2 regions of the Chryseobacterium sp. C2(2020) genome follow, and region 1 is predicted to be linked to the other one. Evidence: riboswitches for the same ligand, from Rfam matches in the RefSeq annotation. Region 1 holds a riboswitch; the other holds the start of a gene.
The links. Region 1 has a riboswitch for cobalamin ahead of H6W52_RS01690 (TonB-dependent receptor plug domain-containing protein). Riboswitches for the same ligand answer to the same signal wherever they lie in the genome.

Region 1 (8,313 bases):
GATGCTCCTGAAGCAATTACATACACATTGTTATTGTAACTGATGGTTTTTTCGATTTCACCATTTGGAACAGAAACTGTGTTGATGATCTCATTGGTTGAAGTATTGATTCTTGTAAGCGTACTTCCGTAGCTGTAAGTAGCATTCTGCACAAATACCGTTCCTCCTGCTTCTACCACTCTTTCCGCTGTAGAAGTGGAAGCGAAAGGAATTTTCTTCACAAAAGAAAGATCAGAAAGCTTGTAAACATTCACATATTTTCCTCCGTTATACTTATCGTTAGACACATAAAGATTTCCGTTGCTGATCGTCATATATCTCGGATTATCCAATTGTGCTGTAATTTCTCCGGTTTTTTTGAAATTATAACGGTTAACAACCTGTACTTTATTAGAATTGTTCAGAAGCAAAAAAGCTCTGTCATCACTGAATGTGATCGTCTGCAAAACATCACCCAGATTTTCATTATTATTTTTCTTATAAATATCGTTTTCCAATACAGAAAGATCTTTAGAAATAAAAGAAACACTCGCTGTAGGTGTTCCGAAGTTCCCTTCATTCGCAATAAAATATCCGTTTTCATAATCACCTCGCGACGGCATTACATATTCATCATCACTACATGAAACATTAATCACAAGGATCAAAGCCAGTAAAAGCTGAAAAAGTCTGTTGAATTTCATAATATAATAATTGATTTTAAAAATTTAAGTTGATGTAAAAACTGTAGTTTCTTTTAGGTAAAGGATAATAAGCCATCGTTTCATAGATCTCGTCGGTAATATTATTTACCCTCAATCCTAAAGTATACTTTTTGGCAACCGTTGCAGACAATCCTGCATTCAGGACGAAATATGGTTTTATAAGATAATCGTTATTCTCATCAGAAGTGGTAAAAGTCTTACCCGTAAACATTCCCTGAACATACAGATTCATAAATCGGTACTGATAATCTGCATTCCCGAAAACCTTATGAAGAGGAACATACATCAGCTGATTTTTCGTCTCAAGATCTACAGATCTCGTATAGCTGTATCCCGTATTTATTTTTAAAGAATGTTCTTTAGAAAACTTGTGCTGAAATCCAATTTTAGACTCAAGACCATAAGACTCAACATTTCTTACGTTTCTTGGTGACCAATATCCCATAGAAGTGGGAATCCATTGGATCATATCCTTTATTTTCATGTAATAAGGCGTGAGACTCAAAATGAATTTTCCGAACGCCAATTCGTGGCTCATTTCAGTCTGCAAAGACGTTTCAGATTTCAGATCTAAATTTCCACCCGGATTCCAGTAAAGATCATTAAAAGAAGGAAACCTGAAATTCTTTGAAAAACTTGCCCCTAAACTATACCAGTCAGAAACCTTCCATTTGCCTGAAAAAGAATAGAGTAAAGGCGATTCTATATTTTCAATAAAATCCTTCTTGATTCCGGCTTCCAGTCTCAGCTTTTGGGTAGGGAAATATCTCAACAATCCTGCAACAGAATAAATATTTCTTCTTACATTCTCAATTCCGGATTGATAGCCCTCTCCTTTATTGATCTGATACTCCCCGATAAGATTAACATTCAGTTTAGGCGTGATGAAATAATTGAAATCATCTTTAAAAATTAGGATTTTTCCCGTTCCGCCACTGGTTTTAGGAGCATCAAAAACTCCGAAATACTGGAAGTTTTCTTCCGTGTAAGCCGCTTTCAGGCTGTTTGAAATCGATTTTGAATTCACATCGTGGGTAAGAAGGCTTCGGAAAGTCTGCGCTGCATATTTCGTCCGGTTGCCGTTTTCCGTGAAAATAGGATAATTCTGTTCCGCGTCGTACAACTGACTTTGCCACGAGATTTTCTGATTTCGGGCAATTTTGTAACTGAAGCCAATGTTCGCTGTACCGTTAAAATATTTACCGTTTCGGTTGATATACTGCTTTTCAGGAACCTCATAATTATTTTGACTGATGAAATAATTTCCGGATGCCTTAAAACTGAAATCCGCATTGCTGAAAGAAGTTTTGAAATAATTCTGGAACGTCTCATAAGAAGCCACTTCACTATGTAAAGTTGCATGAAAACCCTCATTAAATTTCAGCTCATTGTTAAGGTGAATACTTCCTCCGATCGCTCCGCTTCCGTAAACCACACTTCCGCCGCCGGCTTTCACTTCAAGCGCATCGTAGCCGAAAATCGCGATATTATTAACATCTCCCTGTCCTAAAAGAACAGAATTGATGTTAATCCCATTCCACACAAAAGCAGTTTGCTGCGCCGTTGTTCCCCTGAAAGAAGGTGAAGAAACCGCACCGCGGCCATTTTCCTTAATATAAACAGGCGACTGAAAACGTAACGTTTCAGATAGATTAGCGGAATTTTTTTCGATGTCTTTGGGAGTAATTGTAGTAACCGGATGAAAAAGTTTTGCCTTATTCATCTGATTGTCAAAAACATAAACGGTGTCAATAGTTTTCTCCTGCGCGTAAAGAAAACAACCGTATGATGCAAAAAGCAGTACTAAAGATCTTTTTAATGCCATTCCTATTTTACTTTTCCTCCGAAAGCAATGTTTTTAAGATTACATTTTGGCAGGTCTCCTGACTTTCGCTTTCTACACCTTCCCGTTTTCACAGTGGTTTATCGTAGAAATCTTATATGCGATTTACAGTTGCGGGGACAGTTTGGGATTTTCGCCCAATTCCCTTTTCATTCCAAATTAATGGAAACCAAAATTTTTGCAAAGATAACTTTTTTAATTTATTGACAAAAAAAATACCCATTAAGTATCTTTTTAATAAAACAATGATTTGTTGCATTACATACGAAAAACAATTTCAGAAGCTATTTCCAGCTTTCGCTACTCGCTTTTTTTGGATTCGGCGGCGGCTTTTGCCGCCGCCGAATCCAAAAAAGAGCTCAGACATGCCGCTCAATCTGGGCTAGGAAAATAAAACCGCAGAAAATAAACAGCTTTATAAAATTCAGATTCTATTGAAAAATAAATAATTATTTTAAGTAAAAATTATTTAAAATGTATTAAAATCTTACTTTAAGTTTCTTTAAACTCATTTTAAATTTAGCCGCAAAAAAGACAAAAGACTTTATTGGATTTATTTAAGTATTTCAAAAGTCTGCAAAGAGAAAAAATCTTTGATCTTTTAAACTTATGTGCTCTTTTTTCTATTGAAGGATTAAACTTAAAAAACTAAAGTGTTTAAATCTTTTGTGGTAAAAAGCATAAACAAGTTTTTTAATTACTTTAAAATAAGCATCACTAAGGAAGAAAATCAAAGATTTTCAAAAACTAATGGGTTCTTCTATTTTAAATACGCATCATTTAAAATCTTATGTGATGAAAGAAAGTCCCTTCTTAAAAAGCTTTCCCTTAAATCATTAAAATACAAATGAAAAATTCAGACAGAATTTAAGAGTCTGTTTAAATTTTTTTAAAATAAAAATACTCTTATTGAAAAAAAACTAAGGCGAAAGGTCTGATAAAAGTTCTATTCTTTTAAGACGCAAGGAGAAAATTAAAAATTTTCTTTTATAATGCTGATGAAATTTTATCGCAGATAAAATCCTTGTCCCTTAAAGCATAATATTTTAAACAACTTTGCGATTTTGCGAAAATCCAACCTGAATTCTTATTTACTATTATTTAAACATTTTAAAAGTCTGTTTAAACTTTATTTAACCGCAAAAGTCACAAAAGATCTACTAAATTTTTTATTTAAAGTTGATTTTTATTCTTTTGAGCGCTTTGATTATTCTGGAAATTCACTTTAATATTATCTTTTGTCCCTTTTGCGGTTAATTCTGAAATTAGTTTAAACAAGTTTTAACTATAAAAAAGTACCGTCAAAATAAAACGGCAGAAGATCCTTAATAGAATGTACCTTCACCACCTCATCATTCAGATTAGAAAAATAAAGCTCAATATTTTCATTCTGCTTCGTTTCATATTCAATAATACTCTGTCTGCACGATCCGCATGGCGGAATCGGCGGATTTTTCTCAGAAAACTCCTTCGGTCCGCCTACAATAAAGATTTTCTTTATTTTTTCAGACGGAAAATTTGCCCCGATCCAGAACAAAGCAGTCCTTTCCGCGCAAAGTCCCGAAGGATACGCCGCATTCTCCTGATTGTTCCCGGTGTAGATCTCTCCGTTTTCCAGAAGCACAGAACAGCCAACCAGAAAATGAGAATAGGGAGCATAAGCATTCTCGCGCGCTTCTTTCGCTTTTGCAAATAATTTTTTTTCTATATCGTTCAGTTCGCCTTTATTGTTAAAATATTCGTAACTGATATGAGTTTCTTTTTTCATATATTGTGGGTTTAAAAAAAGGGGGATAAATTTACTTTTTTTTCATGAGGTGGGCAACACCATCACATTCTTTAAAAATTTTAAAAATCAGATCAAAAAATGTTATACACTCCAATCAGATTCAGAAATGTTGAGTTGAAAAACCGTTGGGTAATGTCTCCAATGTGTATGTATTCTTCCGAAAACGGATTAGCCAACGACTTCCATTTTGTGCATTATGGAAGCAGAGCGCAGGGCGGAACCGGACTAATCATCCTTGAAGCAACGGGAGTAGAACCGCGCGGAAGAATTACCAACCACTGTATGGGAATCTGGAACGACGAACAGGCAGAAAAACTCCAGAAAATTGTAGAATTTGTACACCAGAACTCAGAAACCAAAATAGGAATTCAGCTTGCGCATGCCGGAAGAAAAGGATCTGCATGGAACAATGTACAGATCCCGATTGAAGAAGGCTGGGAAACCATCGCACCAAGTCCGATTCCGTATCATCCGACCGAAAGAATTCCACATGTTTTAACCATTGAGGAAATTAAAGAACAGGTTGAAAACTTCAGACAGGCAGCAAGAAGATCTGTAGATGCAGGTTTCGATGTCATAGAGATTCACGCGGCACACGGTTATCTTATCCATCAGTTTTTATCACCGCTTTCCAACATCAGAACCGATGAATACGGGGGAAGTTTCGAGAACAGAATACGGTTTTTAGTTGAAATCGTAGACGCCGTGAATGAAGAATTAAATGAAAATGTAGCCTTATTTGTAAGAATTTCCGGAACAGAATATGCAGAAAACGGCTGGGAAATAGAAGACAGTGCTGAGCTTGCTAAAATCCTTAAAAATCATTCGGTAGACTTGGTTGATGTTTCCAGCGGAGGAAATATTCACGGAGTAAAAATTCCGGTTCACGACGGTTATCAGGTTCCGCTTGCGTCACAGGTGAAAAATGAGGCAGAAACAAAAACAGGAGCAGTAGGATTAATTACAAAAGTCAATCAGGCAGAGGAAATTCTGCAGAAAGGAGAGGCAGATTTAATTTTTATTGCCAGAGAAAGTTTAAGAAATCCTTACATCGCCGTTCAGGGTTCCTTTGAAATGGATGAAGACTGCTTCTTTCCGCATCAGTATTTAAGAGCAAAAATTTCTAAATAATTTTTTTATATATTTGAGAATCATAACCCTGTATTAGAATGAAAATAGAAGACTTTATGCTGCCTTGTCCCATCAAGAAATTCTTTGGAATCGACTGTTTTGGGTGTGGAACGCAGAGAGCTATTGTCATGGTTTTTGAAGGCAGGTTTGGAGAAGCATTTCATATGTTTCCTGCGGTATATACTTTATTGCTTTTTTTCGGAACGGTTTTCCTAAATTTTGTAGACAGAAAACGGAATTACAGTAATGTTTTAGTTTTTCTTGCCATCATCAATGCAGTTATTATGGTGACTTCTTATTTTTATAAACATTTATACTTACCTATACATTAATCAATTAAATTATAACTATGGATCAACAAAAATTACCTAACGCAACGGCGGTATTAATCTTAGGAATTGTATCAATTGTCGGATGTTGTTGTTACGGACTTCCGGGACTTATTGCAGGGATCATTGCATTGGTACTGGCTAAAAAAGACGGAGAACTTTACAGAAAAAATCCCACGGCTTATTCAAACTACGGACAATTGAATGCCGGAAAAATAATGGCAATCATCGGAATTGTATTAAGTATTTTATATGTAGTTTACGTTGTTGTCATGATCTCTACTCTTGGCTGGGACGCTATGAAAGACCCGCAACTGATGCAGGAGAGAATGAGAGATTTGATGGGACAGTAATTTCTTATTAGTTTAAAAATAAAAGCCTTCTTTCAATCGAGAGAAGGCTTTGTTATTTCTTAAAGAAAAATTTATTTCACAATAAACTTCAATGAAGAAGCATCTAATTTTAAAATATAAATTCCCTGCTCCAGATTTTTAATTTTAATAGAATTTTTACTGTTTTTAAAAGGCTGATCGATTGTCTGCATTACTTTTCCGTGAAGATTGTAAATCTCCGCTTTCTTAATATTCTGCGTTTCCCCTTTTACAAAAATTTCATTATTGGAAACAGGATTTGGCGAAATCTGTAATGTATTCTGATCTGAAATTAATTCAGAAGAAATACTTGGAGCCTGTCTTGCCGTTCCAGAATAACAGGTCCAGCTCAGATTATCAATAGCAACTCTGTTGGTGGTAGAATTGTTTTCTAAAGTTATAACGACGTTCCCCGAAACATTAATATTGCTGATAGTGGTTGTTGTCGCAGAAGTATTGTAAGGTACGGTTCCTACCGATATTCCGTTTACTTTAACGGTGAAGGTGTCATTAGAACCTGTAAATTTCAGTTGAGTAGTTATCGTCAAAGATCCGATTCCATTCGCTGAACTGCTTGATGTTAATGCGCCATCTCTAATAGTGATTGCTTTGGTGGAAATCGTCTGATCTGTTCTGGAATCTGTTGCTGTCCATGTAATACCATTATTTGTCCATGTTCTTGTGAGATAAGATGCTGAACTTTCAGAAGGAATGGTCTCAAATGTTTCGTTACCGCAGCTTGACGAGCTTGGTGGAGTAGATGTACCTCCGGAACCAGAAGCGGAGCCCCAGATTTGGGTCACGTAGTTAGGATTATCGATAAAAGGATTTCTGTTTCCCTGATAAGTATAAGAAGCATTGTTTCTGTTAATTTCCGCCTGAGAAACGGGATCCTGATTATGCCAAGCCAATAAAACATTCAATTCCCAAGTCTGCAAACCCGGAAAAGCAGAACTGCCCAACATATTTCCGGATGTAAACGTGGAGAGTTTGCTTTGGTATCTCGTCACAAAATAAAATACCATTCTTGCTACATCGCCTTTAAATTCATCAATAGGCTCGAACACTGTTCCCGAGAAACCTGAAGAAACAGAATTTCCAAGCTTAGAACCGTTTTTTGAAGTAAACGTTGCAGTTCCCACCTTTCCGAAAGGATAATTAGAGCGCATTCCGTTTACTTTTCCGTCCGTAGCTCTGATAAAATGGATATCTGAAACCATAGGAGAGGCTTCATTAAAAAAGCTCTGAGGAATAATATGTTCACGGTTATAACAATTTCCTTCCACCGAATACGTTCCGCACTGGTTGGTAACCGGTGTAAATTTGTAAGGATCTGTACCCACAGGTTTTTCCGAATAAATGTCCAGAATAGAACCATCATTCTCATAGTTCTTGTCGATGTCAGTGGTTTTGTACGCCGTCCAAAGTCCGTTATAGCCTTTGTCCAGATGTCCATTCGTGATAATAGTGCTTAATGCCGTTTTTAATGAAGCTCCGGAAAGTCCGTTTGCCGAATTGTAATATCCCGAAGGAGCCTGAGCATTTGCTAAAACAGAAGCAAATACAGCCATTAGTAAATGTTTTTTCATGTCAAGATTTTAGACTTTAAGATTACTATAAATTTATCAATAAAAAATTACGGAATTGTTAAATTTAATTATGCATAGAATTATATCTACTGTTAAATCTTTGCTTTTGTTGAGAATGAGCCTGTTTTGAAGGTCTCTTTTAGATTTTATGAATTAAAAAAAGATAATTTTCATCCTGCGCTTTGGCAGATATTTTGTGCTGTTCTTTATAAATCACCATTATGAATCACAAAATAAAAATCGCACTGGCATTAATTACCGGTGGGACTTTGGTTTATCTTAGCCGAAAGATGAAAAACTCAAAGAATGAATCTGAAATTTTCACAGGAGAAGACGATAACACCTATCAGAAAAATGAAACCTATTTTACAGCAGATGGTAAAATGTACAAAAACGGAAAAGAAGTCCACCTCAAAACCCCTGAAATTTCAGAAAAATCTGTAAACCGAAATTTCCGGAATGAAAGGATTCAGAAAAATTACGATACCCATCCACAAAACGTCGGCTATCATCATAAAGGAACCAGACATCATTAATTCAATAAAAAAGTCAATGCA
Region 2 (8,313 bases), on a different contig from region 1:
CAGATCATATTTTTAACAATTTTACCTTTTAGGCTCAATGTTCTTAAAGTAACCAAAGCTTTTTTCTTTAATTCTTTCTGATATGATACGAAACTGTAGTTTTTGTAGAATCTACGGACGATAAGTGCCATTTCCATCATAGCAAAGTGTTCTCCGATGCAAAGTCTGGGACCAGCTCCGAAAGGGTAGTAAGGGAAGTTCTTGGCATTTTCATCATCAAAACGTTCAGGAATAAAAGAATCGGGATCATTCCAGTACTTCGGATTTCTGTGCAGACCCGTAATATAAAGGATTATTAAAGTTCCTTTTTTCCATGAATAGTTTTTAAAACTGTCGTCTTCCAGAGCCTGCCGGTCGATTGCCCATGCCGGAGAATGCAGTCTCATTGCTTCTTTAATGATATTTGTGGTGTAAGATTTTTTCATTAAGCTTTCTGTTCCAAAAGCATTTTCACCTTCTGCTGCAATTTCAGCTCTTAGTTTTTCTTCGGCCTCAGGATTTTGGCTGATCTCGAAAAAGATAAAACTTAAAGCATTGGCAGTGGTTTCGTGTCCTGCAATGAAAAGAATGAGCATTTCATCAATTAGCTGTTCATCAGACATTGGAAGCTGTGTGTCTTCATAACGTGCCTGAATAAGCATATCCAGCAAATCATTTTTTTCTTCACCTGAGCTTCTTCTTTTATCCAGAACATTTTTAATGATATTTTTCCCTTCATTATTTTTTTTCATTATTTTATCCATTATTCCAAGACTTTTTATCACTTGCGTATACAAAGGTATTCTTACTTCTTTGGCAAAGACTTCCTGAACTTCGGTAATGATTTTTCCCAGCTCTTTCACACTTTCCTCATCAATATCCGAACTGAAAAGTGTTTTCGCAACAATGTTGAAAGCGAGTGTGTGAAAAAAATCATATAAATCAGTTTCCGGCTCCTGAGGAAAATTCTGAAATGCTTTATCAATTTCATCCTCCATAATGCCGATTAAACCGGAGATTTTGATCTTACTGAATCCCGGCTGGATGAGGCGTCTCTGTTTCAGCCAGTCTTTTCCGTTATTGGTAAGCAGTCCTTTCCCGAGATATTTTCCTAACACAACCGATTGTATATCAGATTTAGAATAGTTTTTATGGTTTTGTTTTAGAACATATTCAATAAATTCCTTATCCTGAGAAAAGATAAAATCAGTATTTGTTACACTGGCTTTTAGATGGAAAGTGTCTCCGGCAATGTTATGATTTCCGCTGATGACTTTTAAGGGATTATTTACACCATAAAAAAGAGAGTACAGTTTTCTTTTTCCTTTAATTTCTGTAGGATAATTGTAATTTGGAGTCATGTAGAATATTTATAATAAAAGTAATACTAATCTGTGAATTAGAATAGGTTTAAAGCTAAAAGTCTTATTTTTGTATTGCCATTTTACTCGCTTTAATTTTATGCTTTTTTAAATTTTAACCATAAAGCAGACGAAAGATTTATCATAAACTCATTATCAAAATAAACATTATTCTCGTAAGCATAAAAGTCTGGGATCTTTTTAATTGATATTTTTTTAGAAATGTGAATCTTTTAAATGAAAAATTGTCAAAACTTTTTTTAAGTGATTGAGAAATAGATGGTCTCGAAATAATTATATACAATGAAAATACAAAAAGAAATCGATTTTATTCTGGCTGTTGATGCCCTGAAAAACGTACAAAGAAGAAATTACAATGCAGACGATTCACGAAGAGAAAATACGGCGGAACATTCATGGCAGATTATTATTCTGGCGCAGATCCTTTTCCCATATGCAAAGAACAGAGCAGATATCGATTTATTAAGAGTAATCAGAATGTTGTCTATTCATGATCTGGTAGAAATTGAAGCAGGAGATACTTTCTTATTTGATGAAGCGGCAATGGCAGGTAAATTTGAAAGAGAGAAAGTTTCAGCTCAGAAAATTTTCGGAATTTTAGATGAACCGCTGCGCTCTGAATTTTTTAATCTTTGGCTGGAATTTGAGGAAGAGCAGACTCCTGATGCAATTTTTGCCTGCGCAATCGATCGTATTATGCCTTTTATCTTAAATTCCCACACTTCAGGAAAGAGCTGGACAGAAGCCGGCGTTACAGAAAAGCAAATAAGAAATATGCTGGAAAATGCCATTGTAAGAGCTTCCGATGAACTGGGAGAGGCTTTTCAGTTGCTGCTGCTGAAGAATCTGGAAACTGAAAAGGTATTGAAATAGAAAGGTTTCGGCGGGCAAAGCCCGCCGAAACCGCTTTAAAGAACATTGAAAATATAGAGTTCCGGCGACCGAAGGTCGCCGGAACCTTTTTTATAATATTTGAATTGGCTTCTTGAATTCATCAATCGCTACAAAAGTAAAATCTCCTACGATTGCTCTTTCTCTTTCATACGAATACATCTGTTCCGTGAAAATTTCCACATTTACTTTCATACTCGTTTTTCCGACATGAACCACTTTTCCAATCAGTTCAACAATGGTTCCGGCAGGAATAGACCTTTTAAAATCAATTTTATCGCTGCTTACGGTTACCACACGTTTTCTTGCAAATCTGGTGGCAGCAATAAAAGCCACTTCATCCATCAGTTGCATTGCTGTACCTCCGAAAAGCGTATCGTAATGATTGGTTGTGTTCGGGAAAACCGCTTTGAAAATTCGGGTTTCAGATGCTTCAATTCTTTCTTCTGTAGTCATATATCATTATTAATTAAAGCGAGATGAAAAAATAGAAGAACAATAGAAAAAGCAGAGACAGAAATCTCTGAGTATCCATTAGATCAACAAACTTCAAATCGCGAAAGTTTTTTGTTATGAAGAAAAAGGCAGGTCTCCTGACTTGTAACATCTTTATTCCCTTCCCATGAATTACACAGTGGATTTTTTTTATAAAGACTTTAGTTACTTACAGTTGCGCGACAGTTCGTGATTTTCACACGATTCCCTTTTAATCTGCAGTTAAGCAAAACCAGTTTCCTGAAAAGTCACAGCCTGGAAAAGAGTCCATACTCATGCTTTTCGGGTACAAAAATAATGATAATTAATGAATTATTCAGGAGTTTTATAAATGATCTGGCTTTCAGCTTTTCCCTGTTTGATCGTCCAGATTGTTGTATAGCGGTTTTCACCGGAGCCATTTATCATATAAAGAAAAATATGATCGTTATCGATGGCGGTTACACCCACGTTATTGAAATCCATCGTTGGCTGAAACATATTTTTAATAGCATCTCTTACAAAAACAGAACCTCTTCCCGGTTGCTGAACGCGTACAGATTTTATTTCGGTTAAACCTTCAGGCAATTCCTTTCCTACGCCCCAGGCTTTTACTTTGTCAACTTTAGTAATGTTTCCATTGGCATCTTTTTCCTGCTTCTTAATGTGTGCATAAGAAGGGTAAACGTCAATAATAACCTTTGTTCTTTGGTTTCCGGGAATTTTAGGATTAGTGTCGTCTGTAAAGATCAGAGATTTTCCGTTTTTCGATTTTGAAGGTGTAAATTTTGGTAAATTATCTACAAAAACCACACGGTTTTTATTAACCATACCTTCTTTGGTGATGCTGTCGTATCGTACGAAAGGTTTTTCTGTATCCTCTTTTTCAGGATATTTTATCCAGATCCATTCTGTTTCTCCCGGAGCAGGTTTTTCATAAATAAAAACATCTCCTGTTTTCATACGGATCTTATCAACGATTTTTCGGTAATCGTCTTTATGAACACGCACCATGGCATAACCTTCCTCAGCTTTTACAACACCGAAAGGAACTTTATTCTGACCTTTCGCCAATGCAAAAGAAAAAACACTGAAAACTGAAAGATAAAATGCTTTACGTAGAGACATCATCATGAAATTTTTTGACGCTTCAAATATATAAATTAAAATTTGTTTAAACTTTTCAAAAATATAAAAGTAAACTGATTAATTTAAACTTAAAAAGCCGTCATGAAACCTTTGTACTGGTTTTCTGTATATATTCACTTGGAGTTACCCCTTCTATTTTTTTAAATACTTTATTAAAAGTTGACTGATTCTTAAATCCTGCTTCAGAATAGATGTGCATCAAAGTCATCGTTTTCAGTTCATCACTATGAAGTTTATTCTTTACGTATACCACACGATGTGTGTTGATGTAATGATTAAAATTATCGAATCCGTTGATTTTTATGGCTTTGGAAATATAATTGTTATTCACTTTAATTGTACTACTGAGCTCGGAAATCGTTAAATCTGCATTTCTGAAGAGTTTATTGCCAATTACCTCATTGTCTATTTTCTCAAAAATATTTTCAGCAAGTTGCAAATCTTTATCAGCAACAGGAGCAGCAGTCTGAGAAACCTTTTTCTCTATAATTACCTCTTTACTCTTTATATTTTGAATCAGGCTTTTATAATATGTTCCTAAAAATATCTGTATAAGGTTAACAGTAAATATAAAAGCGTCTGTAAGGTTTCCCTTCTTAAGATCATTAAAAGGATACCCGAAATAGTCGTTTCCGGCAAATATGCAGCAAAAACTTATGAGAAAAATAGCATATACCGTGAAGATAACCACTTCTTTTTTCGAAAAAAAGATATTTGCCCAAAAGGGCAGGGCTACAATCCATATTAAACTGCAGACTGAAATATTCCAGAACCTGAATACTATAAACAAGTTGTAAAGAGGCATTACAAGAATGAAAACCTTCACGACTTTAAGAAGGTCGTAATGATTTCCCAATATGTAAAAAGGAAGGAGTAATGAAAAAAAACCTCCGATGAGGTAGTAAACCATTATCGGATCTTTCATGTAAAATGAAAAAATCAGGATGCATGTAATAAAAGTTACAGCCAGTACATAAATATATCGGTTAGCGAGTTCTCTTTTCAGATCCAGCACTTCAATTTCAGTATTTTTTTTCCCCATAATATTCTAATATAATATAATTCAGAAAATCATTTATAAAATATATTGATTATCAGTTTTTTATATTAGTTGCAATGAAAAGTCATTTATCATTTATCTCTTGTTTTCTACTCAAAAATGTGACTCTATATTTGCAATTTGTTTTTCAGTTAGCAAAATTACAATAAAAATTTAATCTTTAAATATTGATAATATAAATATCTGATAACCCCCTTTAAAAACATATATTATGACGAACAAAAAAAAATTATTTCTTCTCATTGCTATTTCTGTTTTGGGATTTAAATCTTTCGCTCAGGTTGGTATTAATACCACAAAATCGCAAGGTGTATTCCATGTAGACGGAAAATCTTCTTCTGCCACAACCAATGATCCGGATAACGCACCAACAGCTTTACAGTCTTCCGACGACTTTGTTGTTAAGAGCAATGGAAGTGTAGGTATTGGTACAGTAACTCCAGATGGTTCTGCTATACTGGATATGAATGTGGATCAACTTTCTTCAGGAAGCAAAAAAGGACTTCTTATTCCAAGAATGGCTTTAACATCCAGAACGGATATTACAACAATTCCGAATCCGGCAACAGGATTATTGGTGTATAATTTAGGAACAAATTCAGGATTTAGCTATTCCGGGTATGTTTACTGGAACGGAAGCGAGTGGCGTCTTATGGAAGACACTTCTCCGGTAGGTGCAGTTGCTGTTTTAAACTGTAATGCTGCTGCATTGGATCCATCGCAGTTAATTGATGGAAATACGCCTACTGCAATTACTTCAGGAACTGTGATGAAAATTCCATACTCCGGAGCAAACGGCGGTCAGTATAGTGGAATTACATTATATTCAGTAGGAAATCCGGGAGTTACGGCAACCATTACCGGCGGAAAGCTTGAGGTTGGATCCGGTTCTTTAGCATTTGCAGTACAGGGAACTCCTATTGCTTCGCAAACGTCACCGGTGGGAATTACATTTGATCTGACTCCTTTTATTACCGCAAATTCCGGACTTACAGGCTGTAGCTCTGTTACTGTAGGAACTCAGGTGAATGCTGATATTAAAACAGTAGCGGTTATGGATTATATGAAATTTGTAACAGATCCGGACACGGGAGTAAAAGGATTTGTAGTAGAAGCAAAGACACCGGATGGTCTTTACACAGTAAAAGTTTTTATGAGACACTCTATTCAGAATGCTACCGCTACTGCTACCAATAACACAACTTCTACTGCAAGTGGAGCAGAAAACAACGTACTGTTGCGAAATAACTCCAGTACATCCAAAACCATTATGTGGAATTACTCTACATTTTATGGAGGACAGATTACTGATGCCGGAGGAAGTTTAGTAGTTCCGTCACAAACTCCGGGTGGTGGAGACGGAAATACATGGAGATCATTATCCACTTCTAATGCAGGCGCTTGGGGAAATCCGGGGATTTATAACGCATTTAATAGCGGACCGGAATATCGATACTATTCCTGGATTGATACTTCCACAACCTCCAAAGTAGCTTACACTGCAACTGTAATGGCAGGGATGGATCCTTCGGCTACTGCAACAGAGGTAACCAAACAAAAAGTTTTTATTAAAATCGAACAGATTACAGGACAATAGTAAATATAATACACATTGATGAAAAATGAATTTCAAGGACATCCATATTGGTAAGTTTATTGAAATTAAGGTTACAGAATGTGGGATGGAAATTTCCCACATCTGTAATTATTTTAATTTGAAAGAAGAAGATATATACAAAATGTTCAGCTCGTCGCATATAGACTGTACTGTTCTGCTGAACTGGAGTAAACTTCTTAATTATGACTTCTTTAGACTTTATACTCAGCATTTAATATTTTACGCGCCTCCGTCTTCAAATCTGAAACCACAGTCACAGACTAAACATAAAGTATTGAAATCAAACTTCAGAAAAAATATTTATACTCAGGAAATTATTGATTTTATTCTCGAATTGATGGAAGAAAAGAAACTGTCAAGACATGAAATCTACGAAAAATATAAAATTCCAAGCACAACACTATACAAATGGATATCAAAGAGAAAAAAATAAAGAAAACAACTCCGGACTATAAACAGATATATCAGGATCTTATTACAATGAAATATCCTGAAAAACTTCAGCAGTGCGAACATATACTCAGAAAAGAAGAGCTGGGTTTTCTGGATGTTTTAGAAGTTAATAATATTTTAAAACCCAATAAGGCAGATCAGAATTTAAAATCATATGATAAATCTACCATTTTAAAAATTCTGGATTATCAGAAAAAAAATAATTTAAACAATACTGAACTGGCTATTAAGTTTAAAATGAGCAGAAATACAGTGGGAAAATGGAAAAAAATATTCTTCTGAATTAATCTGAATAAGAGATCGGAAGATAACCTTTATCTTGTAATTCTCTTAAATCCTTAATCTGACTTAAATAACAATCAGAAAGAAGATAAATTTCATCTGAAACATCTAAAACTTCCTTATAGCGATGATCTGAAATAATAATTCCTTTCTGTCGCGATTGATCCTTAATCATCTTCTGAATTTCAACAATCATTTTTGGAGATAAAGCGTTAAAAGGTTCATCCAGAAGAATAAACTTTGAATCGGAATATAAAATTAAAAGAACCTCAATAATTTTCTTCTCACCGCCGGAAAGACTTCCAGAAGTATCATTTAAAAAAGGTTTTAACAAATCTGATCCAATGAGCTGATCTGCATTTTCTTTATTACAGAAAAGTGAGATCAGTTTTTTAATTTTTACACCCCTTGGAAGAAAAGAATGCTGAGGTAAATAAGCAATCCTTCCTTTCCTGTCCATTTGGTTTTGTAAAATTTTATCATCCACTCTTACAAACTGAGAATCGCCTTTCTCTGTTCCGAAAATAATTTTTAAAAGAGTAGATTTTCCCGTACCGTTTCTTCCCAGCAATCCGATAATCTTTCCTGTTTCACAACCCATGTAGGTATCTCTCAGAATTTTCTTTTCGTTAAAAGATTTTGTAACACTGTCAACATGCAATTTGCTCATATCAATTTTGTAATCACATTAACAATTACCCCTGCTGAAAAAGTGAAGATCCAAAGAAAAACTTTTGAAAACCCGAAATTGGCAAAGAAAAAATATTCATTTTTAAATCTTAATTCATAAATCAGATAATGAAAAGCCGGAAAAAATACCAAAAAACACAATCCGAAATTGTCAGCCGTAAAACCAAGTAGGGCATTCATCAACAAAGAAAATAGAACAGCAGGAATCAATAATTTTACATAGAAAATCCATAGAATCCTTATATTTTTAACCATATATCTGTTTAAACTAATTTTGAATTCAACCAAAGTTACATCAATTGATTATAAAGCTTTTACTAAAATATCTTAAGCTC

Region 2: linked by a shared signal. The riboswitch ahead of H6W52_RS09320 (acyl-CoA thioesterase) and the one ahead of H6W52_RS01690 (TonB-dependent receptor plug domain-containing protein) in region 1 are both predicted to bind cobalamin.

Annotation. Positions count from the first base shown of each region.
Region 1 covers NZ_JACLCT010000002.1:76,939-85,251, reverse strand. Annotated here, with positions in the region: gene H6W52_RS01695 (DUF5074 domain-containing protein) at 1-683, opposite strand, end outside; gene H6W52_RS01690 (TonB-dependent receptor plug domain-containing protein) at 700-2,529, opposite strand; cobalamin riboswitch at 2,560-2,736, opposite strand; gene cdd (cytidine deaminase) at 3,833-4,315, opposite strand; gene namA (NADPH dehydrogenase NamA) at 4,415-5,467, shown strand; gene H6W52_RS01675 (DUF2752 domain-containing protein) at 5,506-5,799, shown strand; gene H6W52_RS01670 (CCC motif membrane protein) at 5,817-6,149, shown strand; gene H6W52_RS01665 (endonuclease) at 6,221-7,756, opposite strand; gene H6W52_RS01660 (hypothetical protein) at 7,978-8,292, shown strand.
Region 2 covers NZ_JACLCT010000013.1:13,322-21,634, reverse strand. Annotated here, with positions in the region: gene H6W52_RS09330 (cytochrome P450) at 1-1,340, opposite strand, end outside; gene H6W52_RS09325 (HD domain-containing protein) at 1,644-2,234, shown strand; gene H6W52_RS09320 (acyl-CoA thioesterase) at 2,325-2,708, opposite strand; cobalamin riboswitch at 2,818-2,999, opposite strand; gene H6W52_RS09315 (hypothetical protein) at 3,060-3,857, opposite strand; gene H6W52_RS09310 (helix-turn-helix domain-containing protein) at 3,955-4,917, opposite strand; gene H6W52_RS09305 (hypothetical protein) at 5,147-6,532, shown strand; gene H6W52_RS09300 (transposase) at 6,558-6,986, shown strand; gene H6W52_RS09295 (helix-turn-helix domain-containing protein) at 6,962-7,288, shown strand; gene H6W52_RS09290 (ATP-binding cassette domain-containing protein) at 7,290-7,958, opposite strand.